2 regions of the Psychrobacillus sp. FSL W7-1493 genome follow, and region 1 is predicted to be linked to the other one. Evidence: a T-box and tRNA genes for the amino acid it is inferred to sense, from the RefSeq annotation. Region 1 holds a T-box; the other holds one or more tRNA genes.
What was found. A T-box is a leader RNA that pairs with one kind of tRNA and senses whether it is charged. The one in region 1 lies ahead of trpS (tryptophan--tRNA ligase), so its partner is inferred to be a tRNA-Trp.
Positions count from the first base shown of each region.

Region 2: it encodes a tRNA-Trp, which carries the amino acid that the T-box ahead of trpS (tryptophan--tRNA ligase) is inferred to sense. The anticodon was not compared.

Region 1 is NZ_JBBOSB010000001.1:2,865,516-2,882,990, forward strand. It holds gene pepF (oligoendopeptidase F) at 1-866, opposite strand, end outside; gene MKX96_RS14545 (competence protein CoiA) at 915-2,084, opposite strand; gene mecA (adaptor protein MecA) at 2,583-3,248, opposite strand; gene spxA (transcriptional regulator SpxA) at 3,467-3,862, opposite strand; gene MKX96_RS14560 (putative glycoside hydrolase) at 4,433-5,599, opposite strand; gene MKX96_RS14565 (ABC transporter ATP-binding protein) at 5,907-6,848, opposite strand; gene MKX96_RS14570 (ABC transporter ATP-binding protein) at 6,848-7,903, opposite strand; gene opp3C (oligopeptide ABC transporter permease) at 7,919-8,938, opposite strand; gene opp3b (oligopeptide ABC transporter permease) at 8,938-9,870, opposite strand; gene MKX96_RS14585 (peptide ABC transporter substrate-binding protein) at 10,068-11,792, opposite strand; gene MKX96_RS14590 (DUF3899 domain-containing protein) at 12,425-12,769, shown strand; T-box leader at 12,821-13,034, shown strand; gene trpS (tryptophan--tRNA ligase) at 13,080-14,066, shown strand; gene MKX96_RS14600 (oligopeptide ABC transporter substrate-binding protein) at 14,312-16,162, opposite strand; gene MKX96_RS14605 (ABC transporter permease) at 16,225-17,136, opposite strand; gene opp4B (oligopeptide ABC transporter permease) at 17,167-17,475, opposite strand, start outside.
Region 2 is NZ_JBBOSB010000001.1:943,061-950,045, reverse strand. It holds gene MKX96_RS04755 (threonine aldolase family protein) at 1-772, shown strand, start outside; gene MKX96_RS04750 (hypothetical protein) at 807-941, opposite strand; gene MKX96_RS04745 (alkaline phosphatase family protein) at 1,095-2,660, opposite strand; gene MKX96_RS04740 (potassium channel family protein) at 2,840-3,310, opposite strand; tRNA gene MKX96_RS04735 (tRNA-Leu) at 3,704-3,785, opposite strand; tRNA gene MKX96_RS04730 (tRNA-Cys) at 3,818-3,891, opposite strand; tRNA gene MKX96_RS04725 (tRNA-Gly) at 3,898-3,972, opposite strand; tRNA gene MKX96_RS04720 (tRNA-Gln) at 3,979-4,050, opposite strand; tRNA gene MKX96_RS04715 (tRNA-His) at 4,052-4,127, opposite strand; tRNA gene MKX96_RS04710 (tRNA-His) at 4,163-4,238, opposite strand; tRNA gene MKX96_RS04705 (tRNA-Trp) at 4,264-4,337, opposite strand; tRNA gene MKX96_RS04700 (tRNA-Tyr) at 4,346-4,429, opposite strand; tRNA gene MKX96_RS04695 (tRNA-Thr) at 4,439-4,514, opposite strand; tRNA gene MKX96_RS04690 (tRNA-Phe) at 4,519-4,594, opposite strand; tRNA gene MKX96_RS04685 (tRNA-Asp) at 4,738-4,813, opposite strand; tRNA gene MKX96_RS04680 (tRNA-Met) at 4,817-4,893, opposite strand; tRNA gene MKX96_RS04675 (tRNA-Val) at 5,038-5,113, opposite strand; tRNA gene MKX96_RS04670 (tRNA-Glu) at 5,136-5,210, opposite strand; tRNA gene MKX96_RS04665 (tRNA-Ser) at 5,234-5,325, opposite strand; tRNA gene MKX96_RS04660 (tRNA-Asn) at 5,332-5,406, opposite strand; rRNA gene rrf (5S ribosomal RNA) at 5,416-5,531, opposite strand; rRNA gene MKX96_RS04650 (23S ribosomal RNA) at 5,653-6,985, opposite strand, start outside.

The sequences.
Region 1 (17,475 bases):
TGAAGTAAATGTACATTTTTGTTAACCGTTTCCACTAAGTTATCATAAACCGATTCAGGGATGTGGTTAGCTGATAAAGCAGCTTCTCTAGCAGATGAATAGTTTCTGATCTTTGCATTAACATTATCTGCTTTGATATTCCCACTCAAAGTAGACGCAAATGTATTTTTAAATTTACCATAGGTTTCGTACATACCCTTAAATGCATCCTCACGCACTCGTCGATCTTCACTTTCTAAAAATCTACTATAGCGACCATGTGTAAGTTGTACTTCATTGCCATTCTCATCCTTAATGAAGGGGAATTCCAAATCTGCATTGTTTAACTTACCGAAAGTATCTGCTGATGCCCCGGTCACTTCAGAAAACTGAGCAAGTAGTGCCTCTTGCTCTTTTGGAAGTACATGTGGACGTTCTTTGTTTATCTCTTCTAGCATTTGTTTATATACTTGAAGGTCGTTGTTTTCTTTTAGATAATTTCCTAGTACCGTTTCATCTAAAGACAATATTTCAGGTACTAAAAACGAAAGCTCTGTGGAAACTTTTACGTATAAAGACTTTATACGGCTATCTAAAGCCTGGTATTTACTATTTGAAGTATCTTGATCATTACGCATATGAGCATAAGTATATAGCTTACGTAATCGGCTAGTTAGCTCGTCACGATATGTTAAAACTTCTAATAATGCTTCTGGTCCAGAACTTATTGTTCCTTGATAAGAAGAGGCTTTTTTAGCTAACTCCGCTACTTCCTTAAATTCTTTTTCCCAATCCGCTTCAGTAGAAAATATATCCTCCAACTTCCAAGTAAGACGTTCATCTACTTCACTTCTTGTTAAGATTTTATTTTTTGTATCTGCTGTCAAAATACTCTCTCCTCCTATTGTTTCGAACTACGAACCAATTCTATTTTCTCAATTTTCAGCTCCTTTTGCAAGGAATTGGTTATAAAGTAATTTATGCATTTTGGTATAGTTGCATGTACTCTCTAGGTGAAGTTGTTTCGGTATATCTAAGCATTCCAAGAGAATCGCTACATACGCTTTTAAAGCCTTTATCCGCATTACTAATCGATTGGGATCCTTCCAACGATGAACCAGTAAGAAATAGCGATAGTGTTGGTCGGTAATCGTGTCTAACATCAGACTATTGCCTAGTAAAAAATCGATCCACTGCAGCTGCCATTCACAGGCATGCTCATCAAACGCATCAGCCCCATAAGACGGTACCCCAATAAACAAAGGAAGATTTATAGGATTTATTCTCCACTTATAGCACACCTGTAAAAAGGAAGATTGAATACCTTTACGGTTATATAGATATAAATTTTTTAAACGTTTCATTCTCTTATCTTGGTAGAGTTTTAAATAAGTCTGAAACTCGTGCTCAGTAATTGTTTTAACCATAGCTAAAGGCCATGTTTGCATAGTAATGGGTAGCCTATTAATTTTTACGATAAAATGATTGGAATATAGATAAAGGAGATTAGAAATATAGGAAAAGGATTTGGTTTGAGGACAGTACGTGATTAGAACTTTACCATTCATACTATGATATAAAAGTTCTGTTTGAAAAGCAGAAATCTTCATGGAACCAATTTGCTGAAGGGGAAAATCCAGTGGGTTAGGGGTTTTTAAAACCCAAAGTGGTTTGATATGGACCTGCATATAGCCTTTATTACGCTTTCGTATGATGCTAGTGGGTATTTTACTACACTGATACTCCAGTGCAACCTTTATATTGTCTGTAAAGATTAAAATATCCGGCCTTTGCTTAATATCTAAAATAAATGGTTCCAAATTACAAGGTACTTTTTTACTTTGCAAAAAATCGTACAGTTGAATTTTCCCTCTCAGATGATCTTCACTTTCCCCTTCTGAAAATGACTGTGCACAAACGGTATTATGTTGATGAGCAAAATGAGGAATTTTGATGTTGCCGACTTTTAAAATAAGCGTCTCTTTACATTCAGCACAATTATAGACATTTTGTCTCATCATTTTTAAACTGTCTCTTGAATAATGAGCTGGTATGAAGATTTCGCCGTCCTTTGTTAGGGCTGTTAATATGATAATCACCTCCATTCTTAATATACAAATAAAAGAAATAAAACACAATAATCAAAATCATAATGGTATGAGGTTAAAATTTTTAGCTTCGTTAAAGTTACTAGTTGATTTTGACTAACAATTCTTTTTTTTATAGTGACTGTAAACATAAACAATTGAACTTTCAAATGGCTATTAAGAACATAAATAGATGATGAAAATGGGGTTGGTGACAGTTTTTTAGCTTTGTTTATGCGAGTAAATTTATTAGTTCTTTATTAATGCTAAAGCTGTTCCTATTTATTGATTGGAGCGACAGACGGCGACTCCAGTGGGATGAGTGAGACAGATAAGACATCACAACCGCGCGCGTTAGCGACGGGTTATGGCTTATCGCTCACCCCACGGAAAGCGTCCGGCTGGGGCGGAAATCAATTCTACTCTCTGATCTAAGATTTCTTTGGATTATAAATCAACCCTACCCTTTAACATAGCCAAATTTTTAAAACAAAAAAACCTTCTTTTCAGAAGGTTTTAAAAATGTTTATTTAATTCTTCCATCACATTGGCTGCTATAATTTCTTTGCCATACTCTTGTATTATGTGAATTGTTGTTTTTGTGCTTTGCCCAAACTCTGAAATAACACTCAACGTATTTAAAATAACTTCTAACTCCACCATATCCATATCAAAAATTACGTGTAAGTAATATTTTTCATTATAATGATATAAAGAAGTGTCAAGATCTAAATCATCAAGTTTTTTGGACAATCCAATAACATCTTCAAAATTTTCGAATATAAAAGTATATTCTGCGGGTATTTCATCTAAGTCATCCATATAATTTGAAAAATCATCAAACTCATGTGGCCCCATGGAATTGGAGACAGCACTTTTAAATATCTTGTTTGATAAATCCTCTGCACTTAAGCTATCGTCTGATCGTTCATCTTTTGCCATTTCCGTTCGAGTGACAATCACTTCTAAACCTTTTTCCATCGCATGAACTTGTATCCATAAGGGACCATCTAACTCCTCAAAATGATCATCATCATGAACCTCATCCATCATTTCCCAAAAAAGCTGCTCGCTCTTATCTTTATTAAACCATATTTCATCTCGGCTGAAGCCTCTTTCTTCAATGTCGATGTATGAAATGTATACTTTGAAAGTGTTGTCATTGATGCGCTCGATATCCATTTAACACATCTCCTTTCGCTTCTTCCGCCTCATTATTGTAGTGTCTATTACTATTGTATGTTGTTTAATAAAAAAAGAAAAGGATTCCAGCTTCACTTTTAAAAATATTAATACAACTTTTTATGTTTTTAAAAATTATAACATGAGGCAAGAAAAACTAATAAAGAAAAGCTGATGATTTTCAAAATTTCTTTGAAAATCATCAGCTTAATCCTGAACTAATTCACAAGTCTTTGCGCTTCTAGTAATTGATACGCACGAACTTTTCTAGGTAAAAATCTTCGAATTTCATCTTCATTGTATCCAACTTGTAAACGTTTTTCGTCTAATATGATAGGTCTACGAAGTAAACCTGGATATTCTTGAATTAATTCATATAACCTTTGAAGTGGTAGGCTCTCCACATCAACGTTTAATTTTTGGAATATTTTTGAACGAGTAGATATTATTTCGTCTGTACCGTCTTCGGTCATACGTAGTATTTCTTTAATTTCACTGATACTTAATGGTTCAGAAAAGATATTTCTTTCTGTGTAAGGAATGTCATGCTCTTCTAACCAGGCTTTTGCTTTTCTACATGAAGTACAGCTTGGAGAAGTAAATAATGTAACCATCATATTAAAAAACACTTCCTCTCGATTGTTACTTGTGTTATATAAAGTAGATTATAATTAATTTAATGTAGTTTAGCACTTTTATAGTATACACTAATTAATAAGTATTTAAAATACATTTTTCCAGAAATTTTCTCACTTATAAAGAGTATTTACAATTTGTCCATATAATGAACAACCTGATACATTTTTAGAATAATAATGTTTCTTTAATACAATGATACCCTTTTTTAAAAGCATTTAAACCATATTTTCTAAAAAATATTCATTCTCAATTAGCAGTTCTTTAATGAAAACAACTGTTACACTATATAGTACGTTTTTCATGAAAAAAAGTTTCATTTTATGTTGTAATTAAGGCGCGTTTGCTCATTTTTTAAGTAAAATGATCGAATAGTCAGTTGGATTGGATATCACGTACATCTATAGTTTTAATTTCCCCCATTGTTGTCGCTTTAAGCAACTGTATGGAAGTATCCTATCAAAATAGCAGATAGTAAAAAAGCAAAAGCTCCCTAAATTTTACTTTCGTAAAATCTTGGGAGCTTTTAATCCTAGACACTTGTCACATTAGTTAACTGGTGTATAATCTACACCTGGTGTATATTTATTCCCGGCATTCCATAATAAGAATTCGTTAATACCGGCTTCGTTTAATGCCTTTATTTGAGCCTCTACCTCGGTCTTACCATATACTAAGTAATTCCCCTTACCTAGATAAGAAGCAGTAAAATCTTGTAACCAAGGTCTGGACACTGGAGGGTTTTCTAGCTCTCCTAGCTTGGCATTCTCAACCTTAGCGTATTCTTGGACAAGACGGTATGGTTCTAAATCCGGTTTCGCAATCCCAAAATAAGATGTCCAATGACTTGGATAAATCATGGATGAAATGACATCTACATTTTCCGATATCTTCGAGAAATTTTGTCCGATACCTGGAGCTTCTGGTAGTGTTGCGGAGTATCCAAATATATCAACAGACACTTGTACACCATATGGCTTTAATTTTTCTCTAGCATAAGCAACAAAGTCAGTTACTGCTGAAACTCTACGCTGGGTTGAGTCCAACTCAGATGCCTCATATTTTCCCTTACCATATTCTAATGTAGTGTCTCTTTTTTCAAATCCTTCTGGAAAGCGTACATAGTCAAACTGAACTTCCTTAAATCCCATTTTCGCTGCTTCAATTGCAACTTCTACATTGTAATCCCATACTTCTTGCATAAATGGATTAACAAAAGCTTCGCCTCTTCCATTCTTCCAAACGGAACCATTTTCAACAAATGATAATTCTGGCTTTCTTTCCGCTAGTTCCGTGTCTTTAAAAACAACAACGCGGGCAATCGGATAAATCTCTTTTTTCTCCATCACTTCTAGAATTCCTCTAAGATCTTTTATGTATGGTTTTCCAATTTCATACTTGAACAAAGGTGAATCCTCTTTAGGCTTATAAGTTAGGTTCCCAAAATCATCTTTAATATCGATGACCATAGCGTTTAACTCAGTATTATCCATTAGCTCTACTAATTGATTAAACCTTGAACCGCCTGCTGAGTGACCCGTCACGTACACTCCTCTTACCGCATCAGGATAGTTAAAAGTAAGTCCGGAGTCATAGACAAATAGCTTAGAAGAGGATACTAACGTTTCCTCTATTGAATTAAAGCCAAATTCCTTCGATGTAAAATCCTTCGAGAAAGCTTTTGTTTCAGCTGAAACTTCGAATGGTGTCATCATTAAAACACCTAGCATAATACCAGAAATTACTGTTAATAATTTTTGTTTCATAACCGTCTCCCTTTCTTTACGTCTAACATTCTAACAACTATATCGTACGATGAAAAGAGTACATACGTCTAATATTACAATAAAAATTATAATTAATCTAAATGTTCAGCTATATCATTATTTCTTTTTCACCCTTTTACTCCATAAGCATAGAAATTTTGTATAACTTATTTTTAGCTTTAACTTTGAAAATATATTCTGACAAAAAAAGTAGGCTAATTCGAATTTCTTCGATTAGCCTACTTTTAATGGTTTATTAAATACGTGATTGGGATATAGCTTTTAGTTCTTTAAATTCCTTTTCAGAACAAAATACAAAGTGACCCGGTGTAACTTCACGCATTGCAATTTCTTCCCCATCCGTATATTTGTGCGAAGAAGGATCATAAGACTTACGTACACGAGTACGCTCATAGTTAGGATCTGGAAGCGGGATAGCAGATAATAGAGACTGCGTATATGGATGTAATGGATTTGAGTATAATTCTTCGGCAGGTGCAAGCTCTACTAATTTACCGAAATACATTACACCAATTCTATCTGAAATGTATTTAACCATGGAAAGGTCATGCGCGATGAAAAGATATGTTAAACCCTTTTCTTCCTGCAATTCTTTTAATAAGTTAACTACTTGGGCTTGGATAGATACATCTAAAGCTGATATTGGTTCATCCGCAATAATGAATTCAGGATCTACAGCTAACGCTCTAGCTATACCTAAACGTTGACGCTGACCACCAGAGAATTCATGAGGATAACGTTCAGCATGCTCTTTATTAAGACCCACTGTTTCCAGCAATTCAATTACTCGCGCCTTACGTTCAGTCTGATTTTTAACTAAGCCATGAATATCTAAACCTTCTGCTATGATATCCAAAACTTTCATACGCGGATTTAAAGATGCGTAAGGATCTTGGAAGATCATTTGCATTTTACGGTTAAAGATTTTTAAATCTTTTTTTGATTTTTTATCATGTACGTTTACACCATCATAAATAACTTTTCCGTCAGTAGCATCATAAAGTCGAATAATAGTTCGTCCAGTTGTAGACTTACCACATCCGGATTCACCTACTAAACCCAAAGTTTCACCTTTATAGATATCAAAGCTAATGTCGTCTACTGCACGAACTTCATTTTCTTTACCTTCGTTAAAATATTGCTTTAAATTTTTAATTTCTAGTAATTTTTCAGCCATTAGTTAGTACTCCCTTCGTAGTAACGACTTCCAGGGAAATTTTTCATACGTTCAACAATAGAAGCAGGTGGCTCTACTTTTGGTGCATCGGGATGCAATAACCATGTAGCAGCGTAATGCGTATCACTAACCTTAAAGAATGGAGGAGATTGCTCCATATCTATTTTCATCGCATAGTCACTACGAAGAGCAAAAGCGTCTCCTTTAGGAGGGCTTAACAAATCGGGTGGTGTTCCTGGAATTGCATAGAGCTTTTCTTCAGCAGTATCTAATGAAGGCATAGAGCTTAACAAGCCCCATGTATATGGATGCTGAGGGTTATAGAATATTTCATCTACCGTCCCAGTTTCCACAATCTTACCACCATACATTACAGCTACTCTGTCCGCAACATTAGCTACTACTCCTAAATCATGCGTAATAAAGATGATGGATGTATCAATTTTCTTTTGTAAGTCTTTCATTAATTCTAAAATTTGCGCTTGAATTGTTACATCCAATGCCGTTGTTGGTTCATCCGCAATCAGAATCTGTGGATTACAAGCTAGGGCAATAGCTATAACAATACGTTGACGCTGTCCACCAGAGAATTGATGAGGATATTGTTTTATACGAGCTTCCGGCTTTGGCATACCAACTAGACGCAATAAATCCACCGCTATTTTTCTTGCCTCTGCCTTACTTACTTTACGATGCTTTAAAATAGGCTCCATAATTTGTTTACCTATTGTCATTGTTGGGTTTAAAGAAGTCATTGGATCTTGGAAAATCATAGAGATATCTTTTCCGCGAATCTTTTGCATTTCTCTATCCGTAAGCTTTGTTAAATCTTTACCATTAAAAAGAATCTGTCCATTTTTAAATTCAGAGCTTGATTCCGGTAATAAACGCATAATCGCCTTAGTTGTAACTGACTTACCAGAACCAGACTCCCCTACGATTGCAAGTGTTTCACCTTTTAAAAGATCGAAGTTAACACCACGAATAGCTTTAACTTCACCTGCAAAAGTATGGAAGGAAAGCTCTAGATCTTTAACTTCCAATATTTTATCCATCCTTGCTTTCCTCCTTTAGTCTTTCATTTTTGGATCTAGCGCATCTCTTAAACCATCACCAAGAAGGTTAAAGGACAGCATTAGTAAGCTTATAATTACAGCTGGGAATACTAAAATATGTGGCTGGAATTTTAGTAATTTAACTCCATCATTAATTAGTGTACCTAAAGAAGCTGCAGGCGGTTGTAATCCTAACCCGATAAAGCTTAAGAAAGCTTCGAAGAAAATCGCACCAGGTATAGTAAACATCGTGTTAATAACAATAATACTTAAAACGTTTGGTAGAATATGTTTTGTTATGATTCTGTTATTTGAAGCACCTAACGTACGAGAAGCTAAAACAAATTCTTGGTTTTTATATTTCAAAACCTGAGCTCGAACAACGCGAGACATACCTATCCATCCAGTTATCGTAATGGCAATAATAATTGCCGTGATACCAGGATCCATAAACATAATCATGAGAATAACAATTACTAGATTCGGAATACCAATTAGAATCTCTACTATACGCTGCATAACATCATCTACACGTCCACCGTAGTAACCCGAGATACCTCCATAGGCCACTCCAATAACCATGTCAATTAGCGCTGCCATGAATGCGATGAAAAGTGACACCTGAGTTCCTTCCCATACTCGAGCAAACATATCACGACCTAGACCATCTGTTCCAAACCAATAATAAGTATCTACATTTTTTAATTCATATAAATTGACTTCTTTACCTGCCAAGTTTCCATATCCGTCCATAATTCCAAGCTTTTCGATTCCTGGAACTTTTGGTGGCAAGTTAGCATGTGTAATTGTTTGTGTTTCTGCATCATGAGGGCCAATGTATGGACCAATCAATGACATAAGAATAATAAATACTAGTATAAAAACACTGACTATAGCAGCTTTATTTTTTCTTATACGATACCAAGCATCTTTCCAAAAGCTTACGCTCGGTTTAGAAATTCTCTCCGCTTGACTGCTATCTACATGGATTCTATCAAATGAATCAGCAGGTAATTTTTTCAAGTCTTGACTCATTAGTTTTTACCTCCTGACAAACGAATACGTGGATCAATGATTCCATAAAGTAAATCTATAATGAATATTACAACAATTAAGAATACAGAGAAGAAAATCGTAGTACCCATAATAATAGAATAGTCATTTACATTAATAGATTTTACAAATTGTTCTCCGATTCCTGGGATAGCAAAGATTTGTTCAATTACTAATGACCCAGTTAACAATCCTGCTGCCATCGGACCAAGTACAGTCACTAACGGAATCAAAGCATTTCGCAAAGCATGTTTAAATGCTATTTCAGTACCATTGGCTCCTTTAGACTTTGCTAATGTTATATAATCAGAGCTTAAAACTTCTACCATCTCGGTTCTTATAAAACGAGCTGCAGTAGCCAGTGGTCCCAGTGCTAATGCAATGGAAGGCATAATACTTGAGGCCCATCCATCTTTCCATAAAGCTACCGGTAGAATTCCCCACTTTACACCTAACCAATATTGTAATACTGTGGCAAACACGAACGATGGTATAGAGATACCAATAATGGCTATGATGGTACTTCCATAGTCCCAAAATGTATTTTGTTTTAATGCAGCAATCATTCCTAAAAGAATACCTACTAGTACTCCGGCAATAAGACCTTGGGCACCAATTTGGAACGATGGTCCAATACGACTTAAAATCAAATCAGTAACTTCAGCATTTTTGAACTGAAACGAGTTACCTAAATCACCTTGAACTAAGTTAAGCATGTAATTTACATACTGGACGGGAACTGGATCATTTAATCCATATTTCGCTTCCACTATTTCAAGTTGAGACGGGGATAGTTTTGAAGCAGAGCTTATAGGGGATCCTGGTAGCGTCTTCATTAAGAAGAATGTAGCTGTCGCAATCAGGAAAAGCGTGATAAACATATAAAAAACACGACGCAAAATATATTTCGCCATCTTTGCACCTCCTAAATTATTTAATAAATTATAATTTTACTAATCTATATATTAAACAAAAAAAATAGTAATTTGTCAAAATCATATTTTATAGTAAAAATATTGCGTATATTTCGACTCATTTAAAAAGAGAGTATATGTTCCGAAAGGAATACATATACTCTCATTTTATGAGATTTTTAAAACTTTAAACTATCTTAGTTTTTACCTTCGATATATGCCCATTTGTAGCTATAGTCTCCACCGAATGGGTGAGCAACGATACCTTTAACATATGGTTTTTGAAGTTGCATAAGACCACGTTGGTAAATTGGTCCAATAGCATAGTCTTCAGCAATTAGAAGTTTTTCAGCATCAGCAAGTGCTTGCCAACGAGCTTCTGTATCTAATGCTAATTCATTGTTAGCAGAAGTTACTAACTCATCATATTTCGGGTTAGAATAAGACATTTGGTTGTTACCACCATCAGTTAACCATAAGCTCATGAATGTGTAAGGATCTTGGTAATCTGGTCCCCATCCAGCAACTTGAATGTCATAGTCTTGGTTTGTATCAAGATCTAAGCGCACTGCAAATGGTACTTCTTTAAGAGTAACAGTTAAACCTGGTAAGTTTGTTTCTAATTGATTTTTGAAATACTCATCCATCTTCTTAGAAAGATCAGAGTCTCCGCCAAGAATTTCTAGAGTAAGCTCAGTAACTCCTAGTTCTTTTAAGCCTTTGTCCCAAGCTGCTTTTGCTTCTTCTACGTTAAATGTAGACATATCTCCATTAACTTCGCGGAAATCATTAGCATCTTCGTCAAAAGTGAATCCTTGTGGTACTAGGTAATGAGCAGGTACAGAACCATTAGCTAAAACTACTTTAACTAAATCTTCTTTGTTGATAGCTTTTGAAACTGCTTCACGAATATTTACGTTAGCAAGTGGAGTAGGTTCTCCATTACGTTCTTGATTGTATTTGAAATAGAATACTGATGTTTCCATTTCTGTTACTAGTTCTGGATCATTAGCATATTGCATTGCATACTCACCAGATAGACCAGTACGGTCTTTTTCACCATTAGTGTAAAGGTTAACCGCTGTAGCTACTTCTTTAACTACATCATAGTTAATTTCAGTAAGTTTCACAGTATCTTTATCCCAATATTGATCATTTTTAACTAGTTTCCAGCTTAAGCCTGTTCCATCCCAATCTTGTAAAGCGAATGGTCCGTTGTATAAAAGTGCTTCAGAGTTTTTAGAGTAATTTTCACCTTGAGTTGTAACGAATTCTTCTTTTTGTGGTAAGAATGTACCAAATGACATTAATGATAAGAAGTAAGGAACTGGTTTTTCAAGAGTAACTTCTAATGTTTTCTCATCTAGAGCTTTAACACCTAATTCAGTATACTCAACTTCTCCAGCTACAATTTTAGATGCATTTGCGATTACGCCTTCCATCATATATGGACCGTATTCAGAAGCAGTATCTGGGTTCATAGCACGTTTCCAAGCGAATTCAAAGTCATTTGCAGTAACTGGTGTACCATCAGACCAATTAGCGTCACGTAATTTGAACGTATAAACTAATCCATCTTCAGAAACTGTTGGCTCTCCATCAGAAATTGCTGGTACAGCTACATTTTCTTGATTCAAACGGTAAAGACCTTCATTTACGTTGTTTAGTAGATCGAAACCTACTGAGTCAGTTACTAAAGCAGAATCAAGAGTTGGAATTTCAGAACCCATGATTAAGTTTAATACTTGCTCTTCGTCTAATGTTGCTTCTTCAGCACCATCGTCTTCTTTTTCTCCATCTGTTTCAGTTGCTGGTTCGTTAGCTGGTGTTTCTTTAGCCTCATCGTCGCCGCCACATGCAGCTAGGAATAGACCTACAACTAACAGTAGGCTAAGAAGCCATACTAATTTACTATTCTTCACAAAAATAACCTCCCTAATATTCAGAAAAATTCATTACATTTATTATTATACATTTTATAAGAGAGTTGTACATACCTTTTTTTAAATATTTTTACAATCATGTAACAAAATCATTACATTGTCCTAACGAATTAGGAAGATTCTTAACTATTTTGTTAATTATCTTTTATATTTTTAGCTTTGTTAAAGTTATTGGTTGATTTTGATTAACAATTCTTTTTTATAGTGACTGTAATAATTAAAAAAGGAACTTTCAAATGGCTATTAAGAACATAAACTAGATTATGAAATTGGGTTGGTGCAGTTTTTAGCTGTGTTTATGCGAGTAAATTTATAAGCACTTATCGATGCATTAAAGCTGTTCCCATTTATTGATTGCAGCGCCAGACGGCGACTCCTACGGGATGAGGGAGACAGATAAGACCTCACAACCACGCGCGTAAGCGATGGGTGATGGCTTATCGCTCACCCCGTGGAAAGCGTCCGGCTGGCGCGAAAATCAATTCTACTTTCTGATTTAAATATTTCTTTGCATCATAAATCACCCCCGAACTTTAACATAGCCATATTTTTTTATTAGTTTTGATTATTTCAAGCAAATCTTCTATAATTTAAATTATTAGAGGTGAATTATGAAAAAGAAGCTTATCTATTTTTTTAGTGCTCAAATTATAATAGTTTTAGTGATGCTATTAACGTCTATACGTATCGATTTGGAAGCATATATTAATGTTTCCTTCTATATAGGAGGGCTTGTTACATTTGTAGGGTTAGTTACATATGTTGTATCAGGAGGATTTTTTGACTTATATGTATCAAGCTCTAGAAAATTTTTCACGCGGAAGCATTTGAGAGAAGAAATAGAGAATATGCGACTTCCTTCCGAAGTTTTTTCTTTCTCCCCTAAACCACTATTTGCTTTAGGGTTATCGATTTTAGCTTGTACATGTATAGCGTTACTTTTTTATTATGGATAAATTTGTCCCTTGATTTTTGAGTTTCTTCTATATATAATAATCAAAACTAAATAAAGAGCTTTGATGAAGAAAGTACATTTATAGAGTATGTTTAGAGAGTCTGCGGATGCTGCAAGCAGATCATACGATAAATGGAATGGGCTTCTGAGCAGTATAAGTGAAAGGTCAAGTAGCTTATACCGTTTCCTTCGCGTTATGAAGAAGAGTGGCTATTTATTTTAGCAAGCTGGGTGGTACCACGGATATTACATCATTCGTCCCTTTTTTAGGGATGCATGATGTTTTTTTATATTCTAAGGAGGAAAATTTTATGAAAACACTTTTTTCGGGCGTCCAGCCTACCGGTACAATTACTTTGGGAAATTATATCGGCGCATTTAGACAGTTTATAGACCTACAAAATGATAACGATTGTATTTTTTGCATCGTAGATCAGCATGCTATTACTGTAGCTCAAGACCCCCAAGAACTTCAAAATCATATTCGTTCGTTGGCAGCCTTATATCTAGCGGTAGGAATAGATCCAGAGAAGTCGATTTTGTTTGTCCAATCAGAGGTTCCAGCCCATGCAAAAGCAGGATGGATGATGCAATGTATTTCTCACATTGGAGAACTGGAAAGAATGACGCAGTTCAAAGATAAATCAGATGGGAAAGATGCTGTGACTGCTGGATTATTGACTTACCCACCACTTATGGCCGCTGATATACTTCTCTACCAAACAAACATCGTACCTGTTGGCGATGATCAAAAACAACATATAGAGCTAACTCGTGACTTGGCAGAACGTTTCAATAAAAGATACGGTAATGTATTAACTATGCCTGAAATCCAGCTTCCTAAGCACGGCGCACGTATCAAATCCCTGCAGGATCCAACGAAAAAAATGAGTAAGTCAGACCCTAATCAAAAAGCAACTATTCGTATTTTAGATACGCCAAAGCAAATAGAAAAGAAAATCAAAAGCTCTGTTACTGATTCAGAAGGAATCGTAGCATTTGATACTGAAAACAAACCAGGTGTCTCTAATCTATTAACAATAGAATCTGCTTTGACGGGTACACCTATTCCAGAATTAGTAGCTAAATATGAAGGAAAAGGTTATGGAGATTTTAAAGCATCTGTTGCAGAAGCTATTATTAATCATCTAGCACCTATTCAACAGAGATACGAGGAATTATTAAACTCATCAGAACTAGATTCCATTCTAGATCGCGGTGCAGAAAAAGCTAACCAATTAGCAAATGAAACACTAGTTAAGATGGAAGCCGCAATGGGTCTCGGTAGAAGACACTAATCGTTAATCCTAAAATAGATAGACAAAATACAATAAAGTCTTTTGAGTTTAGCATATACATCAACACAGATTTCCATGAATATCCTAAAGATAAGAAATTTAAATATAGTACTAAATGGGAGCAGCTGATAATTGCTATTCCGTAGCTTATTAGAAAAATTAGTAGTCTCATTAGTATCACGTCCTTCATAAAACATATGAAAAACCGTCCCTAAACTTTCGTCTAGGAACGGTTTTTTTGAAGATTATTTTAATGGCTCTTCTGATACTAGTTGAAGTTCATGTAATCCAAAGTCAGTTCCATAAGTTACATCATAGTTTTTCACTGCTTTGTTTACTACATAAATTGCGCTACGGAATTGAGTAGGAATTACTGGAACTTGCTCTGACATGTATACTTGGAAATCACGGAATGCTTGCGCACGTTTTGCAGAGTCAAATGCATCCGGTGAATCGATAGCTGCTAATAATTCATCTAATTCAGGTGAAGTAAAGCGGCTATAGTTAAATGCTGAGTCTTTTCCATATAAGCCTAGTGGTGATGGGTTTGTACCTGTTCCCCAAGCTCCCATGTAAATATCAATTTCAGGATCATCTGCTTCTACTTTATCATAGAAAGAGTTCATTTCGATTAAACGGCCAGTTGTTAAAACCACTTTTAGACCAACGTCTCTCCAGTTTTGAATCCAATATGCAGCCATTTCTTCAGCTGTAACGTCTCCTGACATACCTGCATAATTAATCTCTAATTTTTCGCCTTCTGGAGTTTCACGGAATCCGTCTCCATCGATATCTTTATAACCAGCTTCATCTAATAATTGCTCTGCTTTTGCTGGATCATACTTAATGCCTTCTAAAGTGTCATCATAGAAAGAAGCAAATGCTGGTGGTATTAAACCAGTAGCACGAGTACGTAAATTATCGTAGTATGCCTCATTTACAGACTCTACGTCTAAAGCATAACCCATTGCCATACGTAAGTTTAAGTTAGCCATCTTGGCATTTGGATCCATCGTACTTAATTTAGCTTTAGTATCAAACTTTCCTAATTTAAATCCAAGGTAAGAATAAGATAGCTCTGGTTGTACAAGTATTGAAGCATTTTTAAATTCTTTTACTTCCGCATATTTCGTTGCTGGTAATGATCCAGCTGTCATGTGGTATTCACCAGTTTCTAAAGCTTTTGAGATAGAGCTAGAAGGTACTACTTTTAAAAGTACTCCATCCAACTTAGGCTCACCTTTAAAGTAATGCTCATTTTTTACGAATTGAACAGATTCACCAGGAATAATTTTTTCAAATTTAAATGCACCTAAAGATAATGGGTTTTTACGAACTGGGTCAGATTCTAACAATTGTCCTACTGGAATATCTTTTAAAATATGACTTGGTTCAGCAGAACCCCATAGACCATCTCCACCTGAATAAATTGCTGGAGATAATTTTTTAAAGGAAATTTCTAATGTAGTTTCGTCAACCTTTTTTAATCCAGAAATTGTATCAGCAGTTCCTGCATTATACTCTTCTGCACCAATGATATTTTTAAAATCTCCGTCATAACGAATACCTTGATAGTCTGGGTGTCCAATGATTAAATATGGAAGCATAACATCTTCAATTTTCAAAGGCTCGCCATCTGACCATTTTACACCTTCACGGATTTTAATTGTTGCTTTGTTTGTATTAGGGTCTGCTTCAAGTGTAGCAATACCTCTGTCATCAATTAAAAAGTCACCATCTACAGAGAAAATGGAATTACTAGCGTAATCTAAAATATCTGCATCTACACCATTTTGATATAATACTAGAGAGAAGATCCCTTCAAAAGGAGTATCTGTTCCTAATGCAACCTTTAAAATTCCGCCATCAATTGCATCTCCCTCATGCTCAACCTTTTGAGAAAATTCTGAAGTACCTTCTTCTGCAGCAGGTTCTTCCTCTTTATCTTCTTCTTTATCCTTATCTTCCTCAGTCTTTGCCGGTTCTGTTGTTCCTTCAGTATTTGAGCCTGAAGATTCTTCGTCGTTGTTACATGCGCCTAACACAAGCATAAATGCTATTAGTACAGCTAATAATGTCCAAAGCTTCTTATTCATCCTTTTTCCTCCTTTTTATATATCTTTATATATCAAACAGAAATCGTTTAATACCATATTCATTATCCTTGCCTTTGTCTTGCGTCTGCCGAGCGACGTAGCGCTTGCCCTACATAATTGATGGAAAGCATTAATAACAAAATTAGCAAGGAAGCTGGTAGCCATACCCACCATTTGTCCTCTAAAATTAACGGATTATTCGCATAACTCACAAGAGTTCCCAAGCTAGGTACACTTTGCGGTAAGCCAAAGCCTAAATAAGATAATCCTGTTTCTAAACCTACATTTCCTGCAAAACTTAACGTCAGTTCAACGATTAGAATAGAGCTAAGATTAGGCATAACACCTGTAAAGATAATTCTGCCATTGCCAGTTCCTAATGTTTTAGAGGCATTTATATAATCTCTTCTACTCTCAGTTAATGACTTACTTCTAACCAGTCGGGCCGTTGACACCCATAAAAAAGTACTCATAATAAGAACGAACTCAAATATAGAGTATTTCGGAATAATTGTTACAAACACAATGATGATCATTAAAGTTGGAATAGTGATGAAAAAGTCAATAATTCTCATAAATATATTGTCTATTAAACCACCAAAGTAGCCTGTAATCATACCAATGGCCACACCTACAATACCTGTTATAATTGTCACCGATAATGCTATAGTAATGGAGTTTCTAGCTCCGATGATTAACTGTCCTAAAATGGAACGTCCACCCTGATCAGCTCCCAGAATAAACTTTTCGCCAGGTTCTGAAAATTTGTCTCTTAAACTTACATTCATTAATTCTTCTTGATTGATCATTGCTGCTGAGATATAGATAGCTATTATTCCAATGACTAAACAAAATAGCGAGAACATTGCTAACTTATCTTTTTTAAACTCTCTTACTAGCACTTGAAAACCTGTAGGCGGAGAGCTTTGTGTGTTTTTTTCTAGAATTTCTGTATTAAGTATTTGTTCACTCATCATACTCTCTCCTTAACCTTATATTTTGGGTCAATCTATTCTAATACGTGGATCTACAATGCTCATGATGATATCAGACAATAGACTACCTAATAAAGTTAAGAAGCCAAAAAGCAATACTAAAGCGGTAATAACGCTATAATCCCTGGAGGATATAGATTGTATAAACAATTGCCCCATGCCTTGATATCCAAAAATGGTTTCTATAAATATGGAGCCACCTAGTAACCCAGTAATTGTAAACCCTAGAAAAGCTGCAATTGGCAATAATGAGTTTCGGAAAATGTGTCTACTGTATACTTTTTTAATAGGAATTCCCTTACTTCTTGCTGTACGGAC
Region 2 (6,985 bases), 1.9 Mb from region 1:
GATGGATGGTTTAAAGGAATTACACCAGATTAAAACGATCCTGCTGGCAGACAAGAATCGAGTAATTGAGCTAGAGGACGTAAAAAACCTTAAAGAAGACATAGCATGTCTTTTATTGGAGCTACCTCAAAGAGAAATTGGTGGCCAGCTTCCTAGCTTTGAAACATTAGAACAGATTTCAGCCTATTGTCGTGAAAATGGTATAAAGCTTCATTTAGACGGAGCCCGACTTTTAGAAGTATTACCGTACTATAATAAAACAGCCTCTGAGGTTTGCGACCTATTTGACAGTGTTTATATGTCTTTTTATAAAGGAATTGGTGGTATTGCGGGAGCTATTCTAGCCGGTGACGAGGATTTCATAGAGAAATCTAAAATTTGGAGAAAGCGTTATGGTGGAACACTTATAAGCTTGTATCCTTATATTCTATCAGCAGATTATTATTTTGATAAGCGAGCACACAAAATGAAGCAATACTATCAAAAATCTGTAGAGCTAGCACAGCTATTTAATAACTGTAAGGATATTTACACCGTACCAGAAGTACCTGTTTCCAATATGTTTCACGTCTATTTTAATCGTTCACAAGAGGAAATGGCAGCTGTTATAAGCAAAGTCCAGCTTGATAATCGCATAGGGATATCCAGCTATTTAAGTGAGCTGGATGGGGAGAAATGCCAAATTGAAATAAGTATTGGAGATTCTTATCTAGAAATTCCAAAAGAACAACTAGAACAATTATTTTTGAATTTAAATGAAGAAATGAAATAAAATAAAAGACTCTTAACGTCTCGTTGAGAGTCTTTTATTGCTGTTGCTGATACTGTTCACTTTTAAGTTCTTCATATATATGGTTTGCCTTGCTTTGCGCTTCTGCTTTAGAAGTTGCGTGTACCTCGATAATTTTTCCTTCGATAATAAAGTTATATGTTTTAACCATTTTAAATTCCTCGCTTTTCTTATTTTTGATTCTAATTATGTTATTCCCTATTGTAGAAAAATAAAACTTCTTAATAATGGAAATTACAAATATTTATTGGGACAGTAAAAAGTCCATAATTACTGTGCTTACATAAAAAAAGGTGGCTCCCATTTATGAGCCACCCAACAACCCTATTACCCACTCCTTCACATCCACGAGTCGGTTGGATGGTGGTCTTTCTGTCTCACCCGAAACGATTAGGGGAAAAACGGAATCTACCCGATGGAGAGAGCCATGTGCACCCCCACCAGCATGATCATGACTATGTTTTTCAATAAATTCGTAAGAAGGCTTTGCATCTACTATGATAACTTTTCCGGTTTGGGAGTGGAGTGCTCCGTACAGCCGAGCTAGTCCATCAGGATATGTGTGATAACGTAAAGTTCCTTGCTCATCTTTTATATCTAAAAGAGACAAATCTCCATCTAATTGCCACGACTGCTTATATTCATCCATATAAGGACCATTTGGAGAGAAGGTGAGTTCTTTATCGTCTGAGCTTACAACATGATTTATTTGTTGTTCATCGCTCCATGCAATAAAACCTATTCGTTCATCCTTTTTTAAGCTTTCTACTATATCAGAAAAAGGAATTTCTTCATCATTTAAATAGATGTAGGCCATTCGTTCATTCACTGCGATGGCTAGTTGTGTATTTTCTTTTCCTTTTTCTAAGAAGGTGTACCGCTTTAACAATTCATTCAAATCAATTAAAGCCGTTTCCTTTTCTTCCTTAACTGCAGATTGACCACTATCACCAAGGACTATCCATGTAACCTCTTCTACTGCCTTTTCCCAAGAGCCAAAATTATTTAACAGCTCTTGCAGTGCTTGGTCAGCCTTCTCAATCCCAGATTCATCACCAGGACCGTTTCTATGTATGGACGCATCCGCATCAGGGAGATAGGCTAGTGTAAAGGTAGGTAGGTTCCCTTGTTCAATTAGATAAGTCAGTTCATTAGATGTAAACTCATTATTTACTCCCATCCTCTTCCAAACGTATTTATATCGATCGTTCTCTGGATTGTATTGAGATAAGCCACCGAGCGACAAAAGCAATGGCCCATTCACCTTTATTTCTTTTGGCAATAGATCTGTAATAGAAAGAAGCTTAGGTACTTGTAAATCCTGCTTAAAGCTTCCCCGGTATAATAGACCATTAATAGAAGCTGTGTGTATTTGAGCACTTGCCAATTGTTCATGAATCGTTAGAACTTCTTTACTTAAATGGGTTTCATTCAGATGAATAACACTATCAGCCACTACATTTTTAACCCCATTGTCCCATATCTCCGCGATTCCACTTCCATAACTGACCATGCGTGCCTCATCTTTATTAAACCAAATCAACCCGGGGATTTTATGCTGATTTGCATATGTTCCAGTCAACAAGGTGCTATCAATTGTAACGGACATTGTTGGATAAGAACTAATAAATTCTGGATAAAAATCCCCATTATTTATTAAAAATGAAAATGCAGGTGCCTCTCCCTCTTTTATCGTCTTTTGCAATGGTTCTGCCATTAAAGAATCGACAACAATAAGAACGATCGGCTTTTTAGTAGCTTCGATCTTTACATCATTAAACTTTTTAGTTGGAGACATCGAAATAGCTAATATAAGTCCTCCACATACAACAACCAATATAGCTAATATGATTAGTATTGTTTTCTTCACTTTTAGTCACCTATCTTCCATTCATAGTGTTAGTATGGTGATTTCCAAATGATTACATGCTTATTTAATGATAAAAACTCATGGCTTTCGACTAAATGTGTACAAAGATATTCTTGGACCAGCCATTTATATAAAAATGATATCCTCACCAGTTGGACTACCTTTATAGAAAAGATGCATCAATTACCTGTTTGCCCATCATTGTCACTGCCTTGCTCATCTTCATTTTCATTTTTTGCACCGTCTCCACTGCTACCTTCTTTTTCATCCAAAGCTCTTATAAAAAATGCCGTTGGTAACAAAAGACCAATTGCTGCTTGTATTAGTGCAAAGAACCGTGCCTTTCCCACAGGCACCAAGTCACCATAGCCTACTGATAAAATGGTTACTCCACTGAAATAGAGATAATCTAAAAAATTCTCTCCTCCATCCTTCCCCTCTTCAGTGCTGACTCTTACTACATCTCCTTCCATAGACAATAAGTAATAAAGAACAGCAAATCCAAAAGTAATGCCAAGCATAGCGAAAAATAGCTTTTGGAATAAAGTTGACTGAAAATAGCTTTTCTTATATTTATGACCTGAAAAGAAATAGTATAAGGTTGTTACCATAAATAAGATCGTCAATCCCATTAGTATCGTAGAAAACATGCGTCTATTCCTCTCTGTCTCTCGAGTCCATCCAGTTTGAGTTGTATGAAGTTTTATTAATGTCGATATGACTATCTTGTCAATCGAATGTAAAAATATACAAAGTAACTAATATGAAAACGGAAATATAGATACGCATTCAATTCTTGAAAAAGTGAATGTACAGGTATTGAGACATTGAAAAGATTTTCAAGAGCTATTCTAACAATTTAAGTGATTTTCATTTTAAGCAAATATAACTTTTTTGATATAACTATTACTTCTTCCGAGACATTCAATTACTCCTATGCACGGGATTTTAGCTTATTTCAGTCCTCTTATTGAAACAACAAAAAAGACCTCTAACAAGTAGTTAGAAGTCTTGATATGTATGACTTTATGTCATGAATATGATACCGGTGGTCGGGGTCGAACCGACACATCCGAAGATACGGGATTTTGAGTCCCGCGCGTCTGCCAATTCCGCCACACCGGCATATTAAAGGCAGTAAATACTTTTTTAAAAATTGGAGGCGGCAACCGGATTTGAACCGGTGATAAAGGTGTTGCAGACCTGTGCCTTACCACTTGGCTATGCCGCCTTAATTTGGAGCGGAAGACGAGGTTCGAACTCGCGACCCCCACCTTGGCAAGGTGGTGTTCTACCACTGAACTACTTCCGCAAATAACTGGGGTACCTGGATTCGAACCAGGGCATGACGGAATCAAAATCCGTTGCCTTACCGCTTGGCTATACCCCAATGGGGCGACCGATGGGAATTGAACCCACGAATGCCGGAATCACAATCCGGTGCGTTAACCACTTCGCCACGACCGCCACAGAATAAAAAAAAGAGCTAACCAGATAGAATATGGGGCGACTGATGGGAATTGAACCCACGAATGCCGGAATCACAATCCGGTGCGTTAACCACTTCGCCACAACCGCCATTATTCAAAGTTAACTTATTATTTGGCAGGGGCAGTAGGAATCGAACCCACATCAAAGGTTTTGGAGACCTCTATTCTACCGTTAAACTATGCCCCTATAAAAACTGGTGGAGGGGGACGGATTCGAACCGCCGAACCCTAAGGAGCGGATTTACAGTCCGCCGCGTTTAGCCACTTCGCTACCCCTCCACTAGACAGTGGTGCCGGAAAGAGGACTTGAACCCCCAACCTACTGATTACAAGTCAGTTGCTCTACCAATTGAGCTATTCCGGCGTAATGGTGGCTCAGGACGGAATCGAACCGCCGACACAAGGATTTTCAGTCCTTTGCTCTACCGACTGAGCTACTGAGCCTCTTCGATTTACGCTAAGCTGTACAACTCTTTGTCAGCTTCACTCACTCATTCAGTCACGTACTTTAGTACGCTCCTTCTTTCGTTCGATTGCTTCCTCGATTTGCTTGCTTATCCTAAATCTCTAACATATTGAATAATAAATGGCGGTCCCGACCGGGATCGAACCGGCGATCTCCTGCGTGACAGGCAGGCATGTTAACCGCTACACCACGGGACCATTTGGTTGCGGGGACAGGATTTGAACCTGTGACCTTCGGGTTATGAGCCCGACGAGCTACCGAACTGCTCCACCCCGCGACAATAATATTAGATGAAATTTAAACCATCCTACGCATTTAGTGAGTTTTACGTCTTCCACGCTTCGCTTGCGTCGACGTTAATCGCTTTCTTCGTGAAGCGATTTACTCCACCCCGCGATAATAATACTTGCTAAATTAATAATGGTGGAGGATGACGGGCTCGAACCGCCGACCCTCTGCTTGTAAGGCAGATGCTCTCCCAGCTGAGCTAATCCTCCGTAATGCTGGTTTAAAATTAAATGGTGACCCCTACGGGATTCGAACCCGTGTTACCGCCGTGAAAGGGCGGTGTCTTAACCGCTTGACCAAGGGGCCATTATGTATTAGAGAAATCTATCTGGCGGAGAGCAAGGGATTTGAACCCTTGAGACAGTGTTACCCGCCTACACGATTTCCAATCGTGCTCCTTCGGCCACTCGGACAGCTCTCCTAGAAATGGCTCCGAAGGTAGGACTCGAACCTACGACCGATCGGTTAACAGCCGATTGCTCTACCACTGAGCTACTTCGGAATAATATCCGCCTAGCGACGTCCTACTCTTGCAGGGGGAGACCCCCAACTACCATCGGCGCTGAAGAGCTTAACTTCCGTGTTCGGTATGGGAACGGGTGTGACCTCTTCGCCATCATCACTAGACTTGAATAATTACTGAAAGACATTTTCTATTATATCAACTATGTAGATTATTACAAGTGTTTTTTTAATAAAAAATTATTCTTTCAAAACTGAATAAACTGACATCTTAGAAACAAACATTTTGGTTAAGTCCTCGATCGATTAGTATTCGTCAGCTGCACGTGTCGCCACGCTTCCACCCCGAACCTATCTACCTCATCGTCTTTGAGGGATCTTACTTACTTGCGTAATGGGAAATCTCATCTTGAGGGGGGCTTCGTGCTTAGATGCTTTCAGCACTTATCCCGTCCACACATAGCTACCCAGCGATGCCCTTGGCAGAACAACTGGTACACCAGCGGTGTGTCCATCCCGGTCCTCTCGTACTAAGGACAGCTCCTCTCAAATTTCCTACGCCCACGACGGATAGGGACCGAACTGTCTCACGACGTTCTGAACCCAGCTCGCGTACCGCTTTAATGGGCGAACAGCCCAACCCTTGGGACCGACTACAGCCCCAGGATGCGATGAGCCGACATCGAGGTGCCAAACCTCCCCGTCGATGTGGACTCTTGGGGGAGATAAGCCTGTTATCCCCGGGGTAGCTTTTATCCGTTGAGCGATGGCCCTTCCATGCGGAACCACCGGATCACTAAGCCCGTCTTTCGACCCTGCTCGACTTGTAGGTCTCGCAGTCAAGCTCCCTTCTGCCTTTACACTCTTCGAATGATTTCCAACCATTCTGAGGGAACCTTTGGGCGCCTCCGTTACACTTTAGGAGGCGACCGCCCCAGTCAAACTGCCCGCCTGACACTGTCTCCTACCCGGGTTACGGGTATGGGTTAGAATTTCAATACAACCAGGGTAGTATCCCACCGACGCCTCCTCCGAAGCTGGCGCTCCGGGCTCTAAGGCTCCTACCTATCCTGTACAAGTTGCACCAAAATTCAATATCAAGCTACAGTAAAGCTCCACGGGGTCTTTCCGTCCTGTCGCGGGTAACCTGCATCTTCACAGGTACTATAATTTCACCGAGTCTCTCGTTGAGACAGTGCCCAGATCGTTACGCCTTTCGTGCGGGTCGGAACTTACCCGACAAGGAATTTCGCTACCTTAGGACCGTTATAGTTACGGCCGCCGTTTACTGGGGCTTCAATTCGCACCTTCGCTTGCGCTAAGCACTCCTCTTAACCTTCCAGCACCGGGCAGGCGTCAGCCCCTATACTTCACCTTACGGTTTTGCAGAGACCTGTGTTTTTGCTAAACAGTCGCCTGGGCCTATTCACTGCGGCTCTTCTAGGCTATTCACCCAAAAGAGCACCCCTTCTCCCGAAGTTACGGGGTCATTTTGCCGAGTTCCTTAACGAGAGTTCTCTCGCTCACCTTAGGATTCTCTCCTCGACTACCTGTGTCGGTTTGCGGTACGGGCACCTCCCACCTCGTTAGAGGCTTTTCTTGGCAGTGTGAAATCAGGA